Regions from separate parts of the Nesterenkonia flava genome, predicted to be linked through region 3. Evidence: predicted binding sites of a transcription regulator. Region 3 holds the regulator's gene; each other region holds the start of a gene.
What was found. Region 3 encodes HspR, which represses chaperone genes until heat shock. Its sites were predicted from a motif close to AAGTTGAGTCNNNNNGACTCAACTT; they were not measured.

Region 1: a site for HspR is predicted at 4,900-4,924, ahead of clpB (ATP-dependent chaperone ClpB). Genes of this name have one in related genera too.
Region 2: a site for HspR is predicted at 1,389-1,413, ahead of RH857_RS02915 (Hsp20/alpha crystallin family protein). Genes of this name have one in related genera too.

What each region holds. Positions count from the first base shown of each region.
Region 1 is NZ_JAVKGT010000010.1:60,733-68,383, reverse strand. It holds gene RH857_RS05445 (Sir2 family NAD-dependent protein deacetylase) at 32-1,030, opposite strand; gene RH857_RS05440 (DUF3073 domain-containing protein) at 1,067-1,267, opposite strand; gene RH857_RS05435 (hypothetical protein) at 1,421-2,203, shown strand; gene clpB (ATP-dependent chaperone ClpB) at 2,266-4,869, opposite strand; one part of gene RH857_RS05425 (IS3 family transposase) at 5,516-6,430, opposite strand; one part of gene RH857_RS05425 (IS3 family transposase) at 6,433-6,699, opposite strand; partial or broken gene RH857_RS05420 (transposase) at 6,632-7,341, opposite strand.
Region 2 is NZ_JAVKGT010000005.1:59,772-67,422, reverse strand. It holds gene RH857_RS02925 (TM2 domain-containing protein) at 1-404, shown strand, start outside; gene RH857_RS02920 (siderophore-interacting protein) at 431-1,297, opposite strand; gene RH857_RS02915 (Hsp20/alpha crystallin family protein) at 1,509-2,024, shown strand; gene purU (formyltetrahydrofolate deformylase) at 2,119-2,994, opposite strand; tRNA gene RH857_RS02905 (tRNA-Asn) at 3,064-3,135, opposite strand; gene RH857_RS02900 (LOG family protein) at 3,260-3,829, shown strand; gene RH857_RS02895 (SDR family oxidoreductase) at 3,970-4,680, opposite strand; gene RH857_RS02890 (hypothetical protein) at 4,722-5,495, shown strand; gene menC (o-succinylbenzoate synthase) at 5,507-6,640, shown strand; gene RH857_RS02880 (amino acid ABC transporter permease) at 6,664-7,545, opposite strand; gene RH857_RS02875 (amino acid ABC transporter permease) at 7,542-7,651, opposite strand, start outside.
Region 3 is NZ_JAVKGT010000015.1:28,369-36,019, forward strand. It holds gene RH857_RS07115 (nucleotide exchange factor GrpE) at 1-649, shown strand, start outside; gene RH857_RS07120 (DnaJ C-terminal domain-containing protein) at 992-1,957, shown strand; gene RH857_RS07125 (heat shock protein transcriptional repressor HspR) at 2,043-2,462, shown strand; gene RH857_RS07130 (penicillin-binding transpeptidase domain-containing protein) at 2,589-4,538, shown strand; gene trmB (tRNA (guanosine(46)-N7)-methyltransferase TrmB) at 4,538-5,395, shown strand; gene RH857_RS07140 (winged helix-turn-helix domain-containing protein) at 5,506-5,874, shown strand; gene RH857_RS07145 (methyltransferase domain-containing protein) at 6,027-6,824, opposite strand; gene RH857_RS07150 (hypothetical protein) at 6,962-7,651, shown strand, end outside.

The DNA.
Region 1 (7,651 bases), on a different contig from region 3:
CAGTTTCTGGACGGCAGGCCTGCCCCGGTGCTCAGGTGCGCGCAGCGTTCAGCTGCTCCAGGGCGGGAGCGATGCGGGTTCGCCAGCGCCACTGGGCCTTAGCATCGGCTCGGCACGGCCCGCCATTGATGATCGCCACCGGCTTCCCGGCGCGATGGAACTGCAGGGCGATGGAGAATCCGCTCATCACCGCAAGCGAGCTCCCCACCACCAGCAGGGACTCCGAGGCCTGAACCAGCCCGGAGACCGCTTCCTTGCGCTCGGCGGGCACATTCTCGCCGAAGTACACGACGTCGGGCTTCAACGCGTGAGAGCCGCACATCAGGCAGCCGACCATGTGGAACCGGCGGACCCACGATTCGTCCAGGGTGACGTCACCGTCGGGGTTCACGTTCTCAGCAGCTGCCGCGGCCTGCTCCGCGTAGCCGGGATTGGTCTGCTCCAACCGGGCGTCAAGAGCGCGCCGGTCCTCCACGTTCCCGCAGTTCAGACACCGCACCGTGGCGAGATCCCCGTGGAGCGCCACGATGGGGCTTTCATCGGGGCGGACGCCGGCCGTTCCGGCCTCCTGTGCAGGGTCTGCGGATCTGTCGGCAAGGGCACGTGCGGCGGCGCGGTGCAACCCATCGACGTTCTGGGTCACGATGCCGGTGAGCACCGCATCGCGCTGCCACTGGGCGAGAATCTCGTGGGCACGATTGGGCCGGGCGGCGTGCATCTGCCGCCATCCCACAAAGGAGCGTGCCCAGTAACGGTGGCGAGAGGCGTCGTCGTACTTGAACTCCTGGTACGTCATCGGCCGATGACGGCGCAGCGAACCCTCGGGTCCGCGGTAGTCAGGAATTCCGGAGTCGGTGGAGACGCCGGCGCCGGTGACGCACAGGACGCGCCCGCGGCCGATCAGCTCGACAATGCCCTGCCGGGCAGCCTCGGGATCCTGCGGCGGGATGGTGTCCTCAACGATCCGGGCGATGGAGCGCAGCGCCGCCCGGTGAGCCCGTTCGGCCTGCTGAGTGAACCTACTGTCCACGCCCGGGAGTCTTAGATCGCGAGGGGGACGACTGCCTCAGCGGTCGTCCTCGTACCCGTACTCGTCGTACGGTGTGTCGACGTCGGCGTCACTGCTCGCGTCATCCGCGTAGTCAGTTTCGTCTCCGCGCGCCTTGGCTAGCTCCCGCTCGAGGGCGGACAGGTCGGTGTTCGGGGTGAAGTACTTGATCTCCCGCGCCTGCTTTGTCGCTTTCGCCTTCTGACGGCCACGCCCCATGAGCGGGACCCCCTTAACGTCTACTCTGTGTACCCGTGCGATGCCGATGTGCTGGTTCATCGCGGGATTGACTATGGCTGAAGTGGTTCGTGCCTTCTACGTTAACATGAGAACCGCCAGAGCGTCGCACACCACGGGGAGGCCGCACCACCTATGAATGATCCTCACCCGGATGACACCGACCCCAAGAAGTCAGACGCTGAGTCCGGCCCTGCGGAGGAATCCTCCCAGGTCGAGGAGGCGCATACCCGTCGGCAGCGTCGAGCAGCCCGAGGAGACACCTCCGGCGGTCTTCTGCTGCTGCCCTTCATCGCCGCCGGGGGCATCGTCATCATTCTCACCTTCGGGCTGGTGTGGTGGCTGGTGCTGCGGGAGCCCCCGGTGGAGGAAACCCCGTGGGAGTGGAACGCGAACCCCGGAATGGACGGCATCCACGCCCGCGATGTGCCCCCGGAGGACTGGGAAGAGGGCTGGTGCCTGGTCGGCTATGAGGGCGAGGAGACCGAAGCCGATGTCATCGACTGTGACCAGCGCTGGGACGCACAGGTCATGCTCCGCCGGGACATGGAGCAGGACTCCTGGCCCGGGGATGAGATCGTTATCGAGACCGCACACCGCTGGTGCCACGACGAGCTGGAGCTCAACCCGGAGGCCACAGCGGCCCTGACCCAGTACCTGCGCATGGAGCTGCGCCACCCGGTTCAGCAGACCTGGAACCGAGAAGATGACCGCTTGATCAGCTGCTTCCTCACCGCGGCCGACGGCGGGCAGCTCACCGGAGACTTCACGCTGGACACAGCGGCAACGGACACCGGGGGCACAGAGGGTGGTTCCTCTGACGTCGACGCCGACTCACCTGATCAGGGAGCCGACGTCGACGTCGTGGAGGAGCCCCGGCAGACCGAGCCCGAGGGTGAGGACCCCAGCGAGGACTGAAGCCGCTCCGCCCTCGCCGGCGCGCTGATGGCCCCCTCATAAGGGACGTAGCGCCTGAGGCGCTAAGCCCGCCGGACCGTCAGGCCGTGGGCCGCTTCGCCGGTGAGGCCTATGTCCTCGCGGTCCACGAGGACGGTGTCGCCGTCTTCGATCTCGCCGGCCAGCAGGGCCTTGGCCAGCTGGTCGCCGATCTCTCGCTGGACCAGCCGGCGCAGAGGACGGGCACCGTAGGCAGGGTCGTACCCGGTGAAGCCCAGCCACTCCTTCGCCGCATCGGTGACGTCGAGGGTGAGCCGGCGCGAGGCCAGCCTCTCAGCCAGTGAGTTGATCTGCAGATCCACGATCGAGGTCAGCTGTTCCATGGAGAGCGGATCAAACATCACAATGTCATCCAGGCGGTTGAGGAACTCCGGCTTGAAGCTGGCGTTGACCACGCTCATCACCTGGTTGTGCTTGGTGTCCTCATCCAGGGTCTGGTCCACCAGGTACTGGGAGCCCAGGTTGGAGGTGAGGATGAGCACCACGTTCCGGAAGTCCACGGTGCGACCCTGGCCATCGGTCAGGCGGCCGTCATCGAGGACCTGCAGGAGGATGTCGAAGACTTCCGAGTGGGCCTTCTCCACCTCGTCCAGCAGCACCACCGAGTAGGGCCGGCGTCGCACGGCTTCGGTCAGCTGGCCACCCTCCTCGAAGCCGACGTAGCCCGGAGGGGCTCCGACGAGCCGGGCCACGGAGTGCTTCTCCGAGTACTCGGACATGTCGATGCGCACCATGGAGCGCTCGTCGTCAAAGAGGAACTCTGCCAGGGCCTTGGCCAGCTCGGTCTTGCCCACACCGGTGGGTCCCAGGAAGAGGAAGCTGCCGGTAGGCCGGTTGGGGTCGGCCACACCGGTGCGCGCCCGGCGCACGGCGTCGGCCACCGCGCTGACTGCCTTCTGCTGACCGATCAGGCGTGAGCCGATGAGCTCCTCCATCTGCAGCAGCTTCTGGGTCTCACCCTGCATGAGCCGGCCGGTGGGGATTCCGGTCCAGGCGGAGATGACTTCAGCGATGGAGTCGGCGTCGACCTTCTCAGGCACCATGCGGTCTGCCGTCTCCACGGAGCGTTCTGCCTCCTCGGCTGCAGCGAGCTGCTTCTCCAGCTCGGGCAGTTCTCCGTAGAGCAGGCGGCCCACTTCAGCGAAGTCGCCCTCGCGCTGGGCACGTTCGGCCTGCGACTTCAGCTCGTCGCGTTGGGCGCGGAGCTCGCCGGCCTTCACGTGGGCGGACCGTTCGTCCTCCCAGCGGGTCTCGAGTTCGCGCAGCTCCTCGCTCTTGTTCTCCAGCTCCTCCTGCAAGGTCGCGAGGCGCTCGCGGGAGGCGGGATCCTCCTCCTTGGCGAGCCATTGCTTCTCGACCTCCAGGCGCTGGACCACGCGCCGCAGTTCGTCGATCTCCACGGGATCCGAGTCGATCTCCATCTTCAGCCGGGAGGCTGCTTCGTCCACGAGGTCGATCGCCTTGTCCGGGAGCTGACGTCCGGTGATGTAACGGTCGGAGAGGGTGGCGGCGGCGACCAGGGCAGCATCGGAGATCTCGACGCCGTGGTGGGCCTCATACTTCTCCTTGATGCCGCGGAGGATCGCGATGGTGTCCTCCACTGAGGGCTCGCCGACGTAGACCTGCTGGAAGCGGCGCTCCAGTGCGGCGTCGGTTTCGATGTTCTCTCGGTACTCGTCCAGGGTCGTGGCGCCAATCAGGCGCAGCTCGCCGCGGGCAAGCATGGGCTTGAGCATGTTGCCGGCATCCATGGAGCCCTCTGAGGAGCCTCCTGCGCCCACCATGGTGTGGATCTCGTCGATGAAGCTGATGATCTGGCCCTCTGCGGCCTTGATCTCGTCCAGCACCGCCTTGAGGCGCTCTTCGAATTCGCCGCGGTACTTGGACCCGGCCACCATCGCGCCCAGATCCAGGCTGATGAGGGTCTTGCCCTTGAGCGCCTCGGGAACGTCTCCCTTTTCGATGCGCTGGGCGAGACCTTCGACGACGGCGGTCTTACCGACGCCGGGCTCACCGATGAGCACGGGGTTGTTCTTGGTCCGTCGGGAGAGCACCTGGATGACGCGTCGGATTTCGGCGTCCCGCCCGATCACCGGGTCCAGCTTGCCCTCGCGTGCGAGCTCGGTGAGATCGGTGCCGAACTTGGCCAAGGCGTCCATGGTGGCTTCGGGGTTCTGGGTGTCCACAGGCTTACCTCCTCGCAGTTCGGCGGCGGCTTGGGTCAGCGCAGAGGCCTGGGCACCGGCCTCGGTCAGAACGCGCGCGGCTTCCCCGCCCGCCGAAGCGATGCCGATGAGCAGGTGCTCGGCGGAGGCGTAGGCGCCACCCTCGGCGGAACTGGCGTTCTGAGCGGCGTCAAGGACGGCCCCGAGCTCTGCAGAGCCCTGGGGAGCGGTGGGGCTGCCCAGCTTGGGCAGCCTGCTGATGAGGTCGGAGGCGCCGCGGCTGACGACGTCGGGGTCCACACCAAGGTGCTTGAGCACGTTGACGGCCATGGACTCGCGGCGGTCCATCAGGGCCTTCAGGAGGTGGGCAGGGGTCACCTGCGGGTTGCGCACCTGCTGGGCGTAGGAAACCGCGGCCTGCAGAACCTCCTGCGAGACGGTGGTGAGTTTGTTGAGATCCATGGGCTCACGGCCCCCTTTCGTGATCGCGGAAACTTGAGTCACCTGTACTCAACTTTACCGCGATAAACGTTATTCCCGGCTCACTCTCCGAGCGCCCTTGATGCCAGTGTAGGTTCCAGCTAAGTTGTCAGTAATCCCAGGTACCTGTCAGTGGCGTGTCAGTGGTCTCATCTTTCTGTCAGTAGACCAGACTGTGTCCATGGGCACGCGCGCAGTAGACCAGACTGTGTCCATGGGCACGCGCGAGGTTTCCTTGCGATATTGCACCGTCGCCGGTGACGAAGTCCGGACGACGTGGGAGCAAGCACGTGCTGATTTGATCGTTGAAGGACTCCCTGTTCGAGTACCACCGACCTACAGAGGTCAGCGAAACTACCCAGGATTATTCTGGGCATCGACGATGCCGTAGGACATTAGTATATGAAAGCCTGCTTGAGTTAGAGCGACTATGGTTAGCAGACTTCGATCCGACGGTCGCACAGATAGCCACTCAGTCGTTCCAAATCACCGGACGTGACACTGCCGGTCCCCACAGGCACGTCCCGGACATACTCCTAGTCCATCGGGATCAACAGGTCACCCTCGTCGATGTAGAACCTCAAGCTGGGGGCTGATGCAGGAACTGGTGACAGGTTCGGTTTCCTGTTCAGGCCGCTAGTGTCAGCGCCTGCGTGAGCAGTTTCTCCTCATAGGCGATCGGGGTCAACTTCCCCAGCCCTTTCTGCTTCCTCCTTCGGTGATACCTCCGCTCAATCCACCGCACGATCCTCAGCCGCAGCTCTTCTCGGGTGGCCCAGGGCTTCGCGTCGAGGACGTTGTTCTGCAGCAGCGAGTAGAAGGACTCCATGGCCGCGTTATCCCCGGCCGCGCCGACTCTGCCCTTGGATCCGACCAGGCTGTGGTGCTCCAGCGCGCGGAGGAATTTCTTTGCTCGAAATTGAGATCCGCGGTCGCTGTGGACGATGCATCCGGCCACCTCAGCACCGGTCCGGCGGCGGTTGGTGATCGCGTTATTGAGCGCACGTACAGCCAATGACGCCTTCATCCGGGTATCGATGGAGTAGCCGATGATCCGCCGGGAGCAGGCGTCCTTGATCGCGCACAGATACAGCTTGCCCTCACCGGTGTGGTGTTCGGTGGTATCGGTGAGCCAGACCTCGTTGACTTTCTTCACGGTGCTGAACTGCCGCTGCACCAGGTCATCGTGGACAGGCGGACCGGGGCGGGTGCCTTTGCCCTTCTTACGCTTGCTGATCACAGAGAACACCCCCTGGGAGCGGCAGAGCCGCCACGCGGTCCGATGCGCCATCGGGTAGCCGGCCTCTTCTGCTTCATCGGGGAGGTATCGGTACCCGAACTCAGAGTCATCGCGGTGGGCATCGATCAGCGCGTTGAGCCGGTGAGCCTCTTCCCACTCTGCGTCAGTGATGGGGTTGGCCAGCCACTGGTAGTAGGGCTGGCGGGCGATCTCAAGCACCCGGGACGTCACCGCCACAGGGATTGTCGAGGCGGCCAGATCGCATACGAGCGGGTACTTCATTGTGACCGGATCTGAGCCTGCCCGAAGTAGGCAGCGGCCCCTCGCATGACCTCTAGCTCTTGCTCGAGGACTTTGATCCTGCGGTTCGCTGCCCGCAGCTGCGCTTTCTCATCACTGGTGGCACCGGGCTTGGGCTCAGTGGTGTTGCCGGCGTCGAGGTCGGCTTGGCGCAGCCACTTGTTCAAAGTGCCGACATGGATCCCGAAGTCCGAGGCGATCTGAGATCTTGCCTTCTCTGGTGGGATGTTCGGTGATGTCTGTGACCCAGAGTTCGTTGAGTCCGAGGCGATGGAACTTGCGGTTGACCAGGTCATCGGCCGTGGCCACGCCCTTGAGGCGCTTGACCCGTGTCGGTCCTGGTAAGCCTCCCAGCCCTGCGCGACTCATCAACATCCACACGAGCCGGCTGGAGCAGGTGATCCCCATTCCGAGCGTGAGTTCGGCGTGGATCCTTCGGTATCCGTAGGTGCCCCTGGAGGCGATGTGGACCTCGCCGATGAGGCCGGTCAGCCAGCGTCGGCGCAGTTCCGTGGCGCTGGTCGGGCGCCGCTTGTAGCGGTAATAGCCCTGTCGGGAGACTCCGAGTAGGCGACAGCAGGTGTTCACGGGTTCCCCGGCGTCGACGAGACGATCGATCACCGGGTGCGCCCTTTTGGGTCGATCGGCCCCTCCTCGAGCCAGGCGGATGCTCGTCGGAGGATCGAGAGCTCCTGCTCGAGCTGCCGCACCTTCGCGCGGGCTGCGCGCAGCTCCGCTGATTCCTGGGTTGTGTGGCCCGGGCGGAGACCGTGATCGATATCGTCCTGGCGGAGCCAGGAGTGCAGTGTGACCTCGTGGATGCCGAGGTCGGTCGCGGTCTGTTTGACCGGTCGGCCCTCGCGCACAAGTGAGATGGCGCGGGCCCTGAACTCTGGAGGATACGGGCGTGGCATGGTGATCAGCCTTCCATGAAGGCCATCAGCTAGCGAGGGATAGTGGAAACCAAACCGTAGGGCAGGTCAAGTTGTCACCTATCCCTGCATCAGCCCCCTGTGTCCGAGAACGGCGAGTTCGCCCACAACAGGGCGATCACTGTGACGGCAACAAGAAGCACCGCCGAACCCGATTCCGTGCGAAGACGCTGGCTGAGACTTCGCGGTCCTGATGATGAGATCGGCATGGTGCCATATTATGCCGATCTCGCCGATGTCTCCGCTAACATTGACATTTGAGTACGTCACCCACACCCCGACGCTGACTCCC
Region 2 (7,651 bases), on a different contig from region 3:
CCGAGCAGGACCGGCTCGCCTTCGAGACACAGCCAATTTCGGAGAAGAAGTTCCTCATCGCCTGGACTCTCGCCCTCTTTCTGGGCCCCATCGGCGCGCAGCGGTACTACCTGGGCCTACTGCCTACCGCGCTACTGAAGACCGCCCTGTTCTGTGCCGGACTGGTCCTACTCGCCGTCGAGCTGACCAGTGCAGGACTTGCACTCCTGGGGATCGTGGGCGCCTGGACGATCATTGACCTGTTCCTGCTGCTCTCAGGCACCATGCGTGACCGCAAAGATCACCGGCTGGACGGCTATACCAAGTACGGGGGGATCTGCGCCGCTATCACGGTCCTCGCGCTGGTCGGCATGGTCGTCGTCGCCATGATCGTGGGCACGAGTGCGGGCGTGACCGGAGGCTGAGAGGACCAGGCCACCCGCAACGAGTCCTATTCGGGATCGATCTTGCCCACGGAGGTTCTCTTCTCCGCTTGAAACTGGTCTTCTCTGCGCCCATAGGCCCAGTACGCGGAGAGGGACATCCCCTTGCGGTCCAGCCCCCGCTCCTGCACGAGGAGTCTGCGTACGGCCTTCATCTGCTCCCGCTCACCGTGGATGAAGACTTGCACATCGCCTGCGGGAATCTGCACCTCACTCAGCGCGGTCGCCAGGAGGGTGCTCTCAGGGCTGAACGGGGCACCTCGGTGCAACCAGCGCACCTCGACGCCTGGGGGCGCGGAGAACGGCACCTCCTCAGCGGCGTCCTGCACCTCGAGCAGGACCAGCCCCCGTGCGCTGTCGCTCATTGATTCACAGGCAGCGGCAATGGCAGGCAGTGCCGCCTCGTCTCCGGCGATGAGGTGCCACTGAGCATCCTCGCGGGGCGAGTATCCCGCGCCGGGCCCAAAGAAGCTGATGAGATCCCCGGGCTGGGCACGAGCCGCCCACGGGCCCGCCAGGCCCTCCTCACCATGGATCACGAAGTCCACCCAGATCTCCCCGCGGGCGTGGTCCACGTGGCGAATCGTGTAGGTGCGGGTCACGGGCATCTGATCCATGGGGAGGCGCTCACGCAGAGCGTCCATATCGTAGGGACGCTCAAGCTCCAAGGCCGGATCTGCGAAGAGAAGCTTGATGTACTGATCCGTCGCGTCCTTGAACTCCAGGCCACTGAACCCCTCTCCCCCGAGCACCAGACGCACCATGTGCGGGCTGAGGCTCTCGCGACGCACGACCTTCAGGAGGTGCTGCACGCGGGGCTTGCGAGGCGCGGAGGTTGGCGTAGCGCCGGAGGGCGCGGAGACGGCGTCAGGCATAGCCTTACACTACAGGAAGGTGCGCCTTAGTTAGCAAGGCGTCCACAACGCAAGACTTGTATGACTCAATTTGCTGACGCCGCCCCCAAAAAAAGTGAGCGAAGTCCGCTCAAGTTTGGAATACAAGACGCCTCCAGACCGTTGAGGGAGGTGACAGCACACGGGTGCTGTTGCCGTTGTAAGCAATGAGTGAAGAAGGAGCTGATTGCTGATGATCAACCCCACCCTGACCCGCTTGGATCCGTTCTCCCTGATTGACGACGTGCTCCGCCAGGTGCGTGCCCCGTTGGCCGACGACGCACAGCGCCGCGCCGGCTTTGTCCCCGCCATCGATGCGCACCGGGAAGGCGAGGATCTGGTGCTCGCCGCCGATCTGCCCGGCCTGGACCCTGACAACGACGTCTCCGTTGAGCTCAGCGGCGGCGGGCGGACCCTCACCGTTTCCGGCGAGCGGAAGATGCGCCGCGAGGCCGAGGGTATGCGTGAGGTGCGCTACGGCTCATTCTCCCGCACCGTGACGCTTCCCGAGGCGGTGAGCCAGGACGCCATCAGCGCCGATTACGACGCCGGAGTCCTCACCGTTCGCGTGGCGGGCGTCTACGCCGAGGAGAAGCCTCACCGCATCTCCATCACCTCGGGAGCGCAGAAGGCGGAAGTGACCGCCAGCGAGCAGAAGAACACCGGACACGAGCACCTCGAGCAAAAGGACGAGGCAGCCAGCGCCTAGTCCGGCGCATTAGCCCGCCCGTGGCCCTCAAGCTCACGGGCGGGCTTTCTGCTGCCAGAACCCGGCATGCCGGTACCGCATCAGCGGCGGCAGCTCAGAACACGATGGTGGAGTTCCCGTGCCGCAGCACTCGATCCTCGCAGTGCCACTTCACCGCACGAGAGAGGACACCGCGCTCCACGTCGGCACCGTAGCGCGTTAGCTGAGCGACGTCGTCGGCGTGGGAGACACGAATCACGTCCTGCTCGATGATTGGGCCTTCGTCCAGATCCTCGGTGACGTAGTGCGCCGTCGCGCCGATGAGCTTCACACCCCGGTCCTTAGCCTTCTGATAGGGGCCGGCGCCGATGAAGGCTGGCAGGAAGCTGTGGTGGATGTTGATCACCGGAGCCCCGACCTGCTCGAGGAAGCCGCTGGAGAGAATCTGCATATAGCGAGCCAGCACAACGAGGTCGACGTTGCCCTGCAGGAGTTCCAGGTGCTTGGCCTCTGCCGCTGCCTTATCGCCGTTGATCACCGGCACGTGGAAGTAGGGGATGCCGAAAGCGCGCACATCATCGGCCAGGTCGGGATGGTTGGAGATCACCATGGTGATGTCCATGGGAATCTCGCCTCGACGGTGGCGCCAGAGAAGGTCCAGCAGGCAGTGATCGGTCTTGGAGGCGAAGATCGCGACTCGCTTGGGACGGCTCACCTCGGTCAGCGACCATTCCATGCCGAACGCGTCGGCAAGCTTCTTCTCAATGGCCTGCTCAACGCGAGGCCTCGCCGCAGCCAGCCCGGGGAGATGGAAGACCGTGCGCTGGAAGAAGCGTCCGCCCTCCACACCAGTGGAGTACTGGTCCAGACTGATGATGTTTCCGCCCAGCTCGGCAATGGTCTGCGTGACCGCGGCGACGATGCCGGGCTGGTCCGGGCAGGAGATGATCAGGCGGGCAATATCGGCGGAAGCGGTGGAGGAAACAGTCACGGTGACTCATCCTAACGAAAGACAGAAGAGGCCCCTGCCGAACGGCAGAGGCCTCTTCATTTTCTTCAGCTCCCCCGGTTGGACTCGAACCAACAACCGCTCGATTAACAGTCGAGTGCTCTGCCATTGAGCTACGGAGGAATGCGACTGAAAGAGTCTAGCAGGAGGATTCCCCGCGTGTGAAATCGGGAGGCCGGACGCCGTCGCCGTACCTGATCTGGCGGGCCAGACCGGGCGAGCTTCCCCCACTCGTAGGATGGTGACCGTGACGAATCTGACGCAGCTGAGCATCTTCACCGGCGGAGCCTCCGGGCATGATCTGACCTACCAGCGTGAGGTGCGGCGCTTCGGGGCAGCGGTAGCCCAGGCCGGGATCGGCATCGTCTACGGCGGCGGCAAGGTGGGCCTGATGGGGCAGGTCGCCGACGCGGCGCTGGAGGCGGGAGGCGAGGTCACCGGCATCATCCCGGAGGTCCTGACTGAGCGTGAGGTCGCGCACCAGGGGCTCACCCATCTGGAGGTGGTGCCGGATATGCACACTCGCAAGGCTCGACTGGGCGAACTCGGCGATGCCTTCGTCACCCTCCCCGGAGGCATGGGAACCCTGGAGGAGCTTTTTGAGGTCTGGACCTGGCAGTACCTGGGGATCTACGCCAAGCCCGTAGCGCTGTACAACACCAAAGGATTCTGGAACCCGCTGCTGAAGATGATCGACCATCAGGTGGCCGAGGGCTTCATCGCCGGTTGGCGCCGCGACGCGCTGGTCATTGCGGACACCCCTGAGGACCTGCTGGATCAGCTGCGGGCCTGGGAGCCTCCGGCCCAGGACCCTTAGAGATCTCTTCCGTTCGGTGATGGATTCCGCCGCTAGTTTCCCTCGAAAGAGCCGAAAACGAGGTAGAAATCCATCACCGAACGAACAGTTCCTCAGCTCAGAGCCGGGCCCGGGGCCGCTAGCGGCCGGTTCAGTCCGCCTCAGCGCTTCTGAGCCACCGGGCGGATGGAGAGCTCCTCAACGGTGGAGGCCGGGTCCATGTCCACAGCGAGGCGGACGGTACGCGCGATGGACTCAGGGCTGACGTAGACGCTGCCGTCATAGGTCTCGGCGCCCATCTGCTGCTGCAGCTGCACCTGCATGTCCGTATCCACCCGCCCAGGGTGAATGGAGGTGACGCGCACCTGTCCGCGCTCCTCCTCCCGAAGGGCGTCGGTGAAGGCACGCAGGGCGAACTTGGTCCCTGAGTACATCGCGGAGTTGATCCGGGAGACATATCCTGAGCCCGAGTTCACAGCAATCACCTGCCCCCGGGCTTCGCGCAGCAGCGGAAGGGTCAGCCGCGTGAGCTCAGCAACGGCGAAGAGGTTCACGGTGAACATCTCCTGCCACTCGTTCGGCTGAGCATCGGCGACCGGGCGCAGCCACGCGACCCCGGCGTTGTGGACCAAGACGTCTAGGCGCTGCAGCTGCAGCTGCTCCAGCGCGGCGGGGATGGCGGGAATGTCACGCAGATCCACCACCAGCGGTGTCGCACTGGGCAGGGACTGCGCCGCGGCTTCAACACGCTCGGGCGAGGTGCCGGCCACAATGATGTGATGGTCTCGGCCGAGGTCCTCGGCGATCGCTCGACCGATGCCGCGGGAGGCGCCGGTCACCAGGGCTGTGGGTTTATCGGTGGGAATACTCACTCTTCCAGACTAGTGACTCCTGCCTTGAGTAACCTAGACCCATGATGAGGCCCTCTGCTGCGAATCGCCCCGCGGCCCGGCTGGAGCTCTCCAGCGGGCTAGTGGTCCGCGAGCTGGTCAATTACGGGGAGTTCAAGCAGGCCTGTCAGCTCTACCGCGGAGTCTTCGGCTACACCGGTGAGGACGAGAGCCTGAATCCCCGCCTGCTGGCTTCCCTGAGCGGGAACTCCGGCTCGGTGGTCGGGGCCGTGGACGTCTCCGGGACAGTGCTGGCCTTCGCCTTCGGATGGACGGCGGTGGACCCGACTCCGGATGATCCCCACACCTATCACTGGTCCCAGGCGGCCGTTGTCAGCTCCGTGCTGCAGGGGCAGGGAGTAGGCCGTTCCCTCAAACAGGTCCAGGCCTCACTGGCCGCCGCCAACGGCGCGCAGCGCATGCGCTGGACCTACGACCCGCTGCTGGCTCGCAACGCGCACTTCAACCTGGACGTCTTGGGTGCCCGGGGTCGCTGGTTCACCCCGGACGCCCAAGGCCTGCCCGGCACCGACCGCATCACGGTGGAATGGCGCTTCGCCGACCCCGTCTCTCAGGACCCACCGCTCTCCCCTCCTTCCCCGGGTGTCGCCGTGGGAGAGATCTCCCGCGAAGGTGACGTCGTCGCACTGGGGGTTCCGGCGGCCAAGCCCGCGGACCCTGATCTGGCCGCCTCGCTCCGCCAGAGCGTGCGTTCCCTCTTTGACGAAGGCTTTGAGGCAGTCTCCTGCCGCCGGGCCGACGCCCATTCCGCCGTCTACACCTTTGAGAAGCCCTAGGAAGAGGCACCATGCGCATTGTTGAGGCCGTGCTCCACGACGTCGAGCTTCCCCTGGTTCATTCCTTCGAAACCAGTTCCCACCGCAAGTCCTCGCTGCGGCACCTTCTGGTGGAGCTCATCGACGACGACGGCGCCGTGGGCTGGGGTGAGATCGCTTCCCCGGCGGGCCCCTACTATGCACCAGAGACCACGACGACGGCGTGGCACGTGGCCACTGAATTCCTGCTGCCGGCCGTGCTCGGCGCCCAGTGGGAGCACCCCGATGAAGTCTCCGCGCTCTTTTCGAAGGTCCGGGGGCACTTCTTCGCGAAGGCCGGAGTCGACATGGCCGCGTGGACGCTGCATTCCCTGAAGTCGGGGGTGCCACTGGGCCGGGCGCTGGGCGGAACTCGGGACTCCGTGGTGGCTGGCGTCTCGTTGGGCATCGAACCCAGCATCGATGAACTCCTGACGCAGGTGCAGAAGCATGTCGACGCTGGATACCCGCGCGTGAAGCTGAAGATCGCACCGATCTCTGGCGCCGGAACGCCGTGGGATGTGGAGCCAGTCCGGGCTGTTCGTCAGGCCTATCCCGAGCTCGACGTCCATGTGGACGCTAACGGTGCCTACCCAGGGGATGTCGCGGCCTTCGATGTCTTCCGCACGCTGGACGAGTACGGCCTGACCATGATCGAACAGCCGTTCGCTCCACGGAACCTGCTGGACTCCGCCCGGCTGCAAGCTCAGCTGCAGACCCCGGTGTGCCTGGACGAATCGGTCGAGACCCTGGATGATCTGCGCACGGCGATCGCGCTGCAGGCCGGCGGGGTGCTGAACATCAAGGTGTCACGCATGGGAGGCCTGACCGCTGCCCGTGAGGCTCATGCTCTGGCGCAGGAGGCCGGCTGGCCCGTGTGGTGCGGCGGTATGCATGAGTTCGGCATCGGACGGTTGGCGAATGTGGCGATCTCCTCGCTGCCCGGGTTCACCCTGCCCTCGGATGTCTCGGCCAGTGCCAAGTACTACGCCGAGGACATCGTCGACCCCGAGGTGACCGCCGAGGCTGGAGTGGTGCAGGTGCCCACTGCGCCCGGGCTGGGCGCGCAGGTGCGTGCTGAGCTCATTGCCCAGCACGCGACCCGCAGCCAGCGGATCAGCGCCTGAGGATACCCGCAGATCGGGCGAGGTTATTTGCCGACGGCGGCCTGGACCACTCCGGGGTTCTCCACCGAGGTTTCGCCCGAGGTTCGGGAACTCAGCCGGGAGGCTAGCTTCTGCGCGAGCCAGGTCAGCGCGAAGTTGAGCAGGATGAAGATCACCGCGGCCACCGTGAGTGCCTGCAGGATGTTGCCGTAGCCGGCACCAAGCTGGTTGGCGTAGCGCAGCAGCTCAGAGAAGCCGATGATGTAACCCAGCGCCGAGTCCTTCAGGATGATCACGAACTGGCTCAGCAGAGAAGGCATCATCGCCACCAGGGCCTGGGGAATCTCCACCAGACGCAGGGACTTCCCTTCGGTCATACCGATGGCATAGGCCGCCTCGCGCTGCCCCTTGGGCAGGCCGCGCACGCCGGAGCGCACCAGCTCTGCGATCACCGATCCGTTGTAGAGGGTCAGGCCGATGATCACTGCCCAGTAGGGCGCGTCCCTGGGGTCCATCCCTGTCTGGGGCACCACGATGCGGGAGAGCATCATGTAGAAGAAGACCATGAGCACCAGCACGGGCACCGCGCGGAAGAACTCCACCACGATGCCGGCCAGCCACCGGACGGGTGCCAGCGGCACCAGGCGCAGGAACCCGAAGACCAAACCGAAGACGGTGGCTGTGACCACCGAGATTGCCGCCGCCTGCAGGGTGAACTGCAGTCCCAGCAGCAGATAGTGCTGCCAAGCCGTGGCGTTGACGGCGTTGAGCCAGCGCTCCGGTGCCAGCTGGCCCTGGTCGTGCAGGCGCCAGAGGACGACCGCGAGCAGGGCCAGCACCACAAGGACGGCCACGATGTTGGCGATGCGGATCCGTGCCTTGGCTTTGGGACCCAGCGCGTCGAAGAGAACTGTCTGTGCGCTCATCGTGCCACCGCCAGTTTGTTGGAGAGATAGGTGGTCAGCAGACCGATCGGGATGACGATGATGCAGAAGCCCAGCGCCACGGTCAGGAAGATGTAGATCATGAGGT
Region 3 (7,651 bases):
CGAAATCCAGCAGGCCCACGAGGCTCCTGCCTCGGAGGAGGGCGATCTGCACGAGCCGCTCCCCGGCGAGGACCCGGAGCTGACGGAGGAGCCTGAGCTGCACGAGGTGCCGCTCGAGGACGCCGCCGGAGGTTTCGAGACCGAGCCGCAGGACCGCATCGACGCCGCCGACGAACTCCTCCGGGAGAAGGGCGCGGCGGCTGAGGACGCAGCGGAGGAAACTCCTGAAGGCGCGGACCGAGAGGCCGAGCTGGAGGCCGACCTGCGTCGGCTGCAGGCGGAGTACGTCAACTACCGCCGCCGCGTCGAGCGGGATCGTGCGGTGGAGAAGGACCGGGTGAAGGGTCAGCTCATCTCCGAGCTGATGCCGGTACTCGATGACATCGCTGCCGCACGGCAGGCGGGCGACCTTCAGGACGGCCCCTTCGCCCACATCGCCTCGCGGCTGGAGTCGGTGCTCACCGCTCAGGGGCTGGAGACGGTCGGCGCGGTGGGTCAGCCGTTCGACCCGAACGAGCACGAGGCGATCATGCAGCAGCCGCACGAGGAGATTGAGGCGGATCACGTCGCCGTCGTCGTGCGCTCCGGGTACCGCTTTGGTGACCGGCTGCTGCGTGCGGCCCAGGTGATCGTCTCCAGCGGCAGCTGATCATCACCTCGCGTCTGTAGCTGCGGTCCGGCCCGGTCGGGTCCCGGGTCGCAGCTACAGACGAGGGTCGAGCGTGGTGGGGTTTCCCCGCCCGCGGGACTAGCACTTTAGGCGTGATGGTCCGCGGCAGCGGACCGGGAGCCGCGAGGTCAGGGACCCGTGCGACTGCGTAGCAGGTGTGCGGGCCACCTCGTGGAGAGCGTGGCGGGGTCTCCCCGCCCGCGGGACTAGCACTTTAGGCGTGATGGTCCGCGGCAGCGGACCGAGAGCGTGGCGGGGTCTCCCCGCCCGCGGAACTAGCGACTGACACGGAAAGGAGGGAGGCGTCCGGCCTCATCCACTATGGCTTCACAGGACTGGATCGACAAGGACTTCTATCAGGTGCTGGGCGTCTCCAAGGACGCCAACGCGGAGGAGATCAAGAAGGCCTACCGCAAGCTCGCCCGGCAGTACCACCCGGATAAGAACCCCGGCGACGAGGCCGCGGAGCAGAAGTTCAAGGACATTTCCGAGGCGCATTCGGTGCTCTCGGACCCGGAGCAGCGCGAGCAGTACGACGCGATCCGGGCCATGGGCTCCGGCGCCCGATTCTCCGCTGGCGGCCCCGGATCAGGCGGGGGTTTCGAGGATCTCTTCGGAGGACTGTTCAACCGCGGGGCCCCGGGCACCGCTGGCGGACGCTTCGGCGGCGGCGGCCCGGACTTCTCTGACGTTTTTGGGGGCATGGGCGACCGGTTCGGCTCGCGCTTCGGCGGCCCGCCGGCCAAGGGCGCGGACCGTACCGCCAAGACCACCATCTCGTTCCGCGGGGCGGTGCGCGGCACCACGGTGAAGCTGCGCGAGGCCAACGGCAGCGTGATTGATGTGCGCATTCCCGCCGGCGTGAAGGACGGGCAGAAGGTCAGGGTCAAGGGCAAGGGCCAGCAGGGACCCGGCGGCCCGGGCGATCTGCTGGTGGAAGTTGCCGTCACCCCGCACTCCTTCTACGAGCGCGAGGGCGACAACATCCGGATTCACCTGCCGGTCAGCTTTGACGAGGCGGTGCTGGGCGCCACCGTGGAGGTTCCGACCATCCACGGAGAGAAGGTGCGCATCAAGGTTCCCGCAGGCACCAGCTCCGGGCGGACTCTGCGCCTGAAGGGGCACGGGATCCGGCGCAAGAGCGCCCAGGGTGACATGCTCGTCGTCGTCGACGTCGTGGTGCCCAAGGATCTGACCGAGGAGGCTCTGGAGGCCGTGCGCGCTTACGCTGCGGCTACCCAGGACATCGACCCCCGGGAAGGTCTGGAGACCAAAGCAGCGTTATAACGGGCACAGCTCCATGAGGCTGCCAGGAGGTGAACCACTGTGAATTACATCAGTTACCGAGTTCGAGGATGGTGATGACCCGCGCATGCTGGCCGCTGAGAACCGCCACGCCCCGCTGTTCGTCATCTCCGTGGCCGCTGAGCTGGCGGACATGCACCCCCAGACGCTGCGTCAGTACGACCGTATGGGTCTGGTGACCCCCCGCCGGCAGGGCGGGCGGCACCGACGTTACTCGCCCTATGACGTCGAGCAACTGCGCCAGATTCGGCAGCTTTCGCAGGAGGGCGTGTCGCTGGAGGGGATCCGGCGCATCATCGAGCTGCAGAACCGTGTGGAGCAGCTCGAAGCCACCGTCGACCAGGTGCGCGGTGAGCTGCGTGAGGCGCAGCGCCACTCGGGGCAGCCCCGCGTCTTCGCGGTGGGTCCCCACGGCGACGTCGTCACTCTGGCGCGCGGACAGCGGCCGCAGCCTGCCGCGCGCGACCTCGTCATCTGGCGCGGCTGAGAACGGTGCGTCTCGCCGGGGCTGCCCCAGAAAGCTGGGAATTCGCCCCGATGGGACTGTGCAACGGCTGAGTAACACTGCGTTTTCGGCGCGCCTCATGTCCGAACCCCGGCCCATACTGGTGTGGTGCCTGTCTCAACTCGCCGTCGTCGTGCCCTGCTCTTCAGTGCTCCCGCCGCGCTGTCCGTGCTCCTGCTGACCTCCTGCGGAGGGGAGGAGGAGCGTGCCTCCGCCGAGGATGCCGCAGAGGCACTCGCCCAGGCTCTGATCACCGGAGACTTCAGCGAGGTCCGTTTCAGCACCAGCAGCGCGGAGATCCTTGGGGCTGCCGCCGAGAATCTCCACGAACCCTTTGCGGAACTGGGGGAGGAAGGCATCAGCCCCGAGGTCACCGTGGCCGAGCTGGTGGTCAACGAGCCCGCTGAGGATTCCGTGCGTCCCCCCACCGCGGAGGTCACCTTCGACCACGTCTGGGACCTGGAGGAGCTGGGTCTGGAGGAGGACTGGAGCTACCAGACCGCAGCAGACTTCACCTACTACGAGGAGAGCGACCTCTGGCTGCTTGACGGCGAGACCTCGGTGATCCTGCCTGATTACGCCGGCCACGAGAACATCGGCCTCATCACCACCTCCGCCGACCGCGGGCGCATCATGGACGGCAACGGCCGGGCCATGGTCTACAACCGCGATGTGGTGCGCATCGGACTGGACAAAACTCAGCTGGAGGGCGAGGAAGCCCAGCGAGCCGCGGCGCGCCAGCTGGCCGAAGCCGTGGACATCGACCCTGACACCTACGAGGAGAAGGTCCTTGCCTACGGCGAGGAGGCATGGGTGGATGCGATCACCGTCCGGGCGCACTCCACCGCCATCACGGTCGACGACGTCGAGGACCTTCCCGGGGTCCACTTGCAGTACGACCAGATGCCCCTGGCGGAGCGGGCCGACTTTGCCCCGCGGCTTCTGGGCCGCGTGGACCCCGTCACCGCGGAGCACCTGGAAGCGGACCCGGGCCTGAGCGTGGGTGACCTGGTGGGGACCTCGGGCATTCAGGCCGTGCACGAGCAGACCCTCCGCGGCACTCCCGGAGTGCGGATCCATATGGACGGTGAGCCGCTCTTCGAGACTGAGCCGGAGACGGGCCAGGACATTCACACGGCGCTGAACCCTCGTCTGCAGGATCTGGCGCAGTCCATCGTGGACGAGCAGGAGGTCACTGCCGGCATCGTGGCCATTCGCCCCTCCGACGGCGGAATCCTCGCCGCCGCCAGCCACACCACCGAGTCCGAGTACGTGGATGCCTCCATTAGCACCACCTACGCCCCGGGATCGACCTTCAAGATGGTCTCTGCGCTGGCGATGCTGCGGGATGGACTGACGCCCAGCTCTCAGGTCTCCTGTCCCCACAGCACCACGGTGCACGGCCAGATCTTCCGCAATGTGCCCGGCTATCCGGGGGAGTTCATCGGCACCCATTCCTTCGCCGAACTGATGGCCGTCTCCTGCAACACCCTCTTCGCCGATGCCCACGACGACGTCACCTCCGGTGAGCTCTACCAAGCAGCGTTGGATCTGGGTCTCAACGAGGAGATCGGCATCGGCCTGCACGCCCGCAAGGGATCTGTTCCCCAGGAGGCAGAGCTGAACCTGCACGCGGCCAACCTCTTCGGCCAGGGTGTGGTGGAGACCTCCGTGCTCGGCATGGCCACTGTCGCCGCCTCGATCGCCGCGGGGGAGACGGTCCATCCTCGTCTGGTGACGCTGGAGGAGGAGCCCGAATGGGCGGGTGAGGGTGATCTCACGACTGAAGAGGCCGAACAGCTCATGGAGCTCATGGAGGGAACCGTGGACTTCGGCACCCTCCAGCACATGGACCACGTTCCCGGCGAGCACGTCTACGCCAAGACCGGGACCGCTGAGGCTGGCGATGGTGATGACACCTACGCGCACACCTGGGTGATCGCCGTCCAGGGTGATCTGGCGGTCGCCATCTTCCTGGAAGAGGGAGAGTTCGGCGGCTCCACCAACGGTCCCCTGCTGCACCAGTTCCTCACCGGCGCGCAGGATATCCTGAACTGATGCCCGAGCAGACTCCCGAGAGCACACCGCTGATGCGCAAGCCGCTGTCCTTTGTCCGACGCAGCAATAAGCTCAAGCCCAGCTACCAGCGAGCCTGGGACGCGGCCCTGGGCCGTGAGCTGCTTGATGTGCCCCATGGGGAGCGCGACACCTCCGTGGCGGAGGGCTTCACCATCGACTGGCGTGCTGAGTACGGGCGCACTGCTCCCATGATCGTGGAGATCGGCTCCGGGTCGGGTGAGGCGGTGGCCCATGCTGCTGCCCAGAACCCGGACACGGACTTTCTTGCCATCGAGGTCTACCGTCCCGGTGCTGCTCAGCTGGCCGCCCGCCTCCGGCGTGAAGGGCTGAGTAACGTCCGTGTGGCCTGCCTGGACGCGGTGGAGGTCCTCGACAAGCTCATCCCCGCTGGTCACCTGGCCGAGCTGTGGCTCTTCTTCCCGGACCCCTGGCACAAGACCAAGCACAAGAAGCGACGCCTGGTGCAGCCGCCGTTTGTGAGCAAGGTGGCTCGCGTGCTGCAGGAGGGCGGGCGCTGGCGCCTGGCCACCGACTGGTCCGACTATGCGGTACAGATGCGAGAAGTCATCAGTGCCAGCGACGCATTCACCAATCCCCATGCCGGGGAGCGTGCGGGGGAGGAGTCCGCGCTGACCGAGGTTCGGCTGGGGGATCTCGATGCGCGCAGCCTCGGCAAGGAGCCCCACCCTCTTCCCCTCGAGGAGGCGCTGGACACCGCGGGCGGCTGGGCTCCTCGGTTCGAGGGGCGCACTCAGACGGACTTCGAGGCCAAGGCGCTGGCGGTGGGTCGGCGGATTTTCGACCTGACCTTCCAGCGCACCCATTCCACGTCGTGAGATCTCCGATATATCCGGTTTACACGACTGACAACGGGGAGTAACGCCGCGCTCATACGCTGAGGAGCGTCTGCACACCAGGCAGACGCACATGCTTCAGGGAGGTGAGTATGGCGCAGCCGGCGCGGGACGTGCAGGCCGATGATCACTATCTGCGCGTTCAGCTCCCCGAGGGGGACGTGGAGATCGTCGGCAACGTGCTTCTTCTGCCAGGCACGGATGAGCCTATCCGCCTGGCACCGGGCCCCCTAGCCGTGATGCGGGTGCTCGTCAAAGCTCAGGGGGCAGTCATTTCTCGGGAGCATCTGCTGCAGGTTCTGCCGCACTGCGGCTCTGAGCACGCCCTGGAGATGTGGGTTTCCCGGCTGCGCAAGTCCCTGCCCTCCACGCGGATGGTTCAGACGGTGGTCAAACGCGGCTATCGCCTCGCGCTGCCGCCAGCCTCGCGGACCCGGCTGAGGGCCGACGACGCCGCCTAGCTCCTCGCCGCATACCTCTTCCGTGATCACACCCCCCTTCTGCATGGTTGGCCGTGCCTAAAGGGTGTGCGAATGCACGAACTGGGGTGCGATGCTGGTGAGACGCTGCCTAGCTCCTCGCCGTGCCGGGCGCGCGTCTGCCTGCTGACCCATTAGTGCGTGCGGCGGGCCACGATGAACAGGCGCCTGAACGGAAGGATCGTGCCGAGTGCGGTGCGGGGGTAGGCCTCACGCAGAGCGGCCTTGTACTCCGCGGCGAACTGCTCGAGCAGGTCCTGTGGAAGCGCCTGCAGCACCGGTCGGGCCGCCGCTGCGGCCACCCAGTCGTAAACCGGATCCTCGCCCTGAAGGACATGATGGTACCGAGTCTCCCACCCCTCGATGTGCCATCCCGCGCCGGCGACGTCGAGCATGTAGTCGCTAACCTCTCCCGTGGGCTGCAACAGCGAGGCGGGGTCGATGTAGCGCCGATAGGGATCCCGGTTGGCGTACTCGAAGAGCAGGCGGTGACTCGGGGCGGTGTGGTTGCCCGGGATCTGGACGGCCAGCACGCCGGTCTCGGCCACAAAGTTCTGGATCCGCGGCAGCAGCTGCCGATGCTCGGGAATCCACTGCAGGGCCGCGTTGGAGACGATCAGGTCCGCCGGCTGCTCCAGCTCGAAGGTGCGGATGTCTGCCTGCAGGTACTCGATGCCCGCGTCCTCCGCGGTGGAGGTGCGTGCGCGCTCGAGCATCTCCTCGCTGGAGTCGATTCCGATGATGCGCGCCTCGGGCCAAAGCTGACGCAGAACCGGCATGCCGTTGCCGGGTCCACAGCCGAGGTCCACGATGGTGCGCGCCTGCGGCATCTTGACGCGCTGAAGCAGGTCGATGAAGGGCTGAGTGCGCTCTGAGGCATAGGTCAGGTACGCGCCCGGATTCCAATGGGTCCCGGGTGAAGTTCTGGGCATGTGGCGATTCTAGGACTCCCTCGAGACCTGACACGAGGGCGTCGACACATGAGGCAACGTTGCGGTCCTGAGAAGCACGCCATCTCATTTTGAGAATGATTTGCAAGTTCCTCCCGGCTCTGCTGATAATGAGTCGCATGAAAACAAAATTACGCGCACTGACCTCATTGGCCCTGGTCTCTGCCTTCGCCCTCGCAGCCTGCGGCGGGGAAATGGATACCCAGGTGGAGGACCAGGGGACTCCTGACCCTTCGGCCTCGGAGGAAGCAGGCGCCGACACCGCGGGGAGCGACGGTGACACGGAGTCTGAGACGGAGGGGGAGGCGGGCGCCGTCGACCCGGCTGACCGGGAGGCTCGTGAGGTCGGCGGTCCGGAGACCAGGCTGGCGGTGACGTATGACGGCGGAGTGGCCGTCATTGACGGGGCTACGCTGGAGACCATCGACCAGTTCGAGGCTGAAGGCTTTGTGCGGGTCAATCCAGCCGGCGACGGTCGCCACGTCTTCCTCAGCGAGGGCTCGAGCTTCCGTCTGCTCGACCTGGGCACCTGGGGCGAGCCCCACGGCGACCATAACCACTACTACGTCACCGAGCCCTACTTCTCCGAAGTGACAGTCGACGGCGACGCTCCCGGCCACGTGGTCTCCCACGACGGCATTGGAACGCTGTTCTTTGATGGCACCGGAGAAATCCACAGCTTTGATCTCGCTGAGCTCAGCGTCGAATCGGACCTGGAGACTGAAGTCGCTGAGACTGAGGATGCTCACCACGGTGTGGCCGTTGTTCTGGAGGACGGCTCCCGCTTCGAGACGCTGGCTGACCGCTCA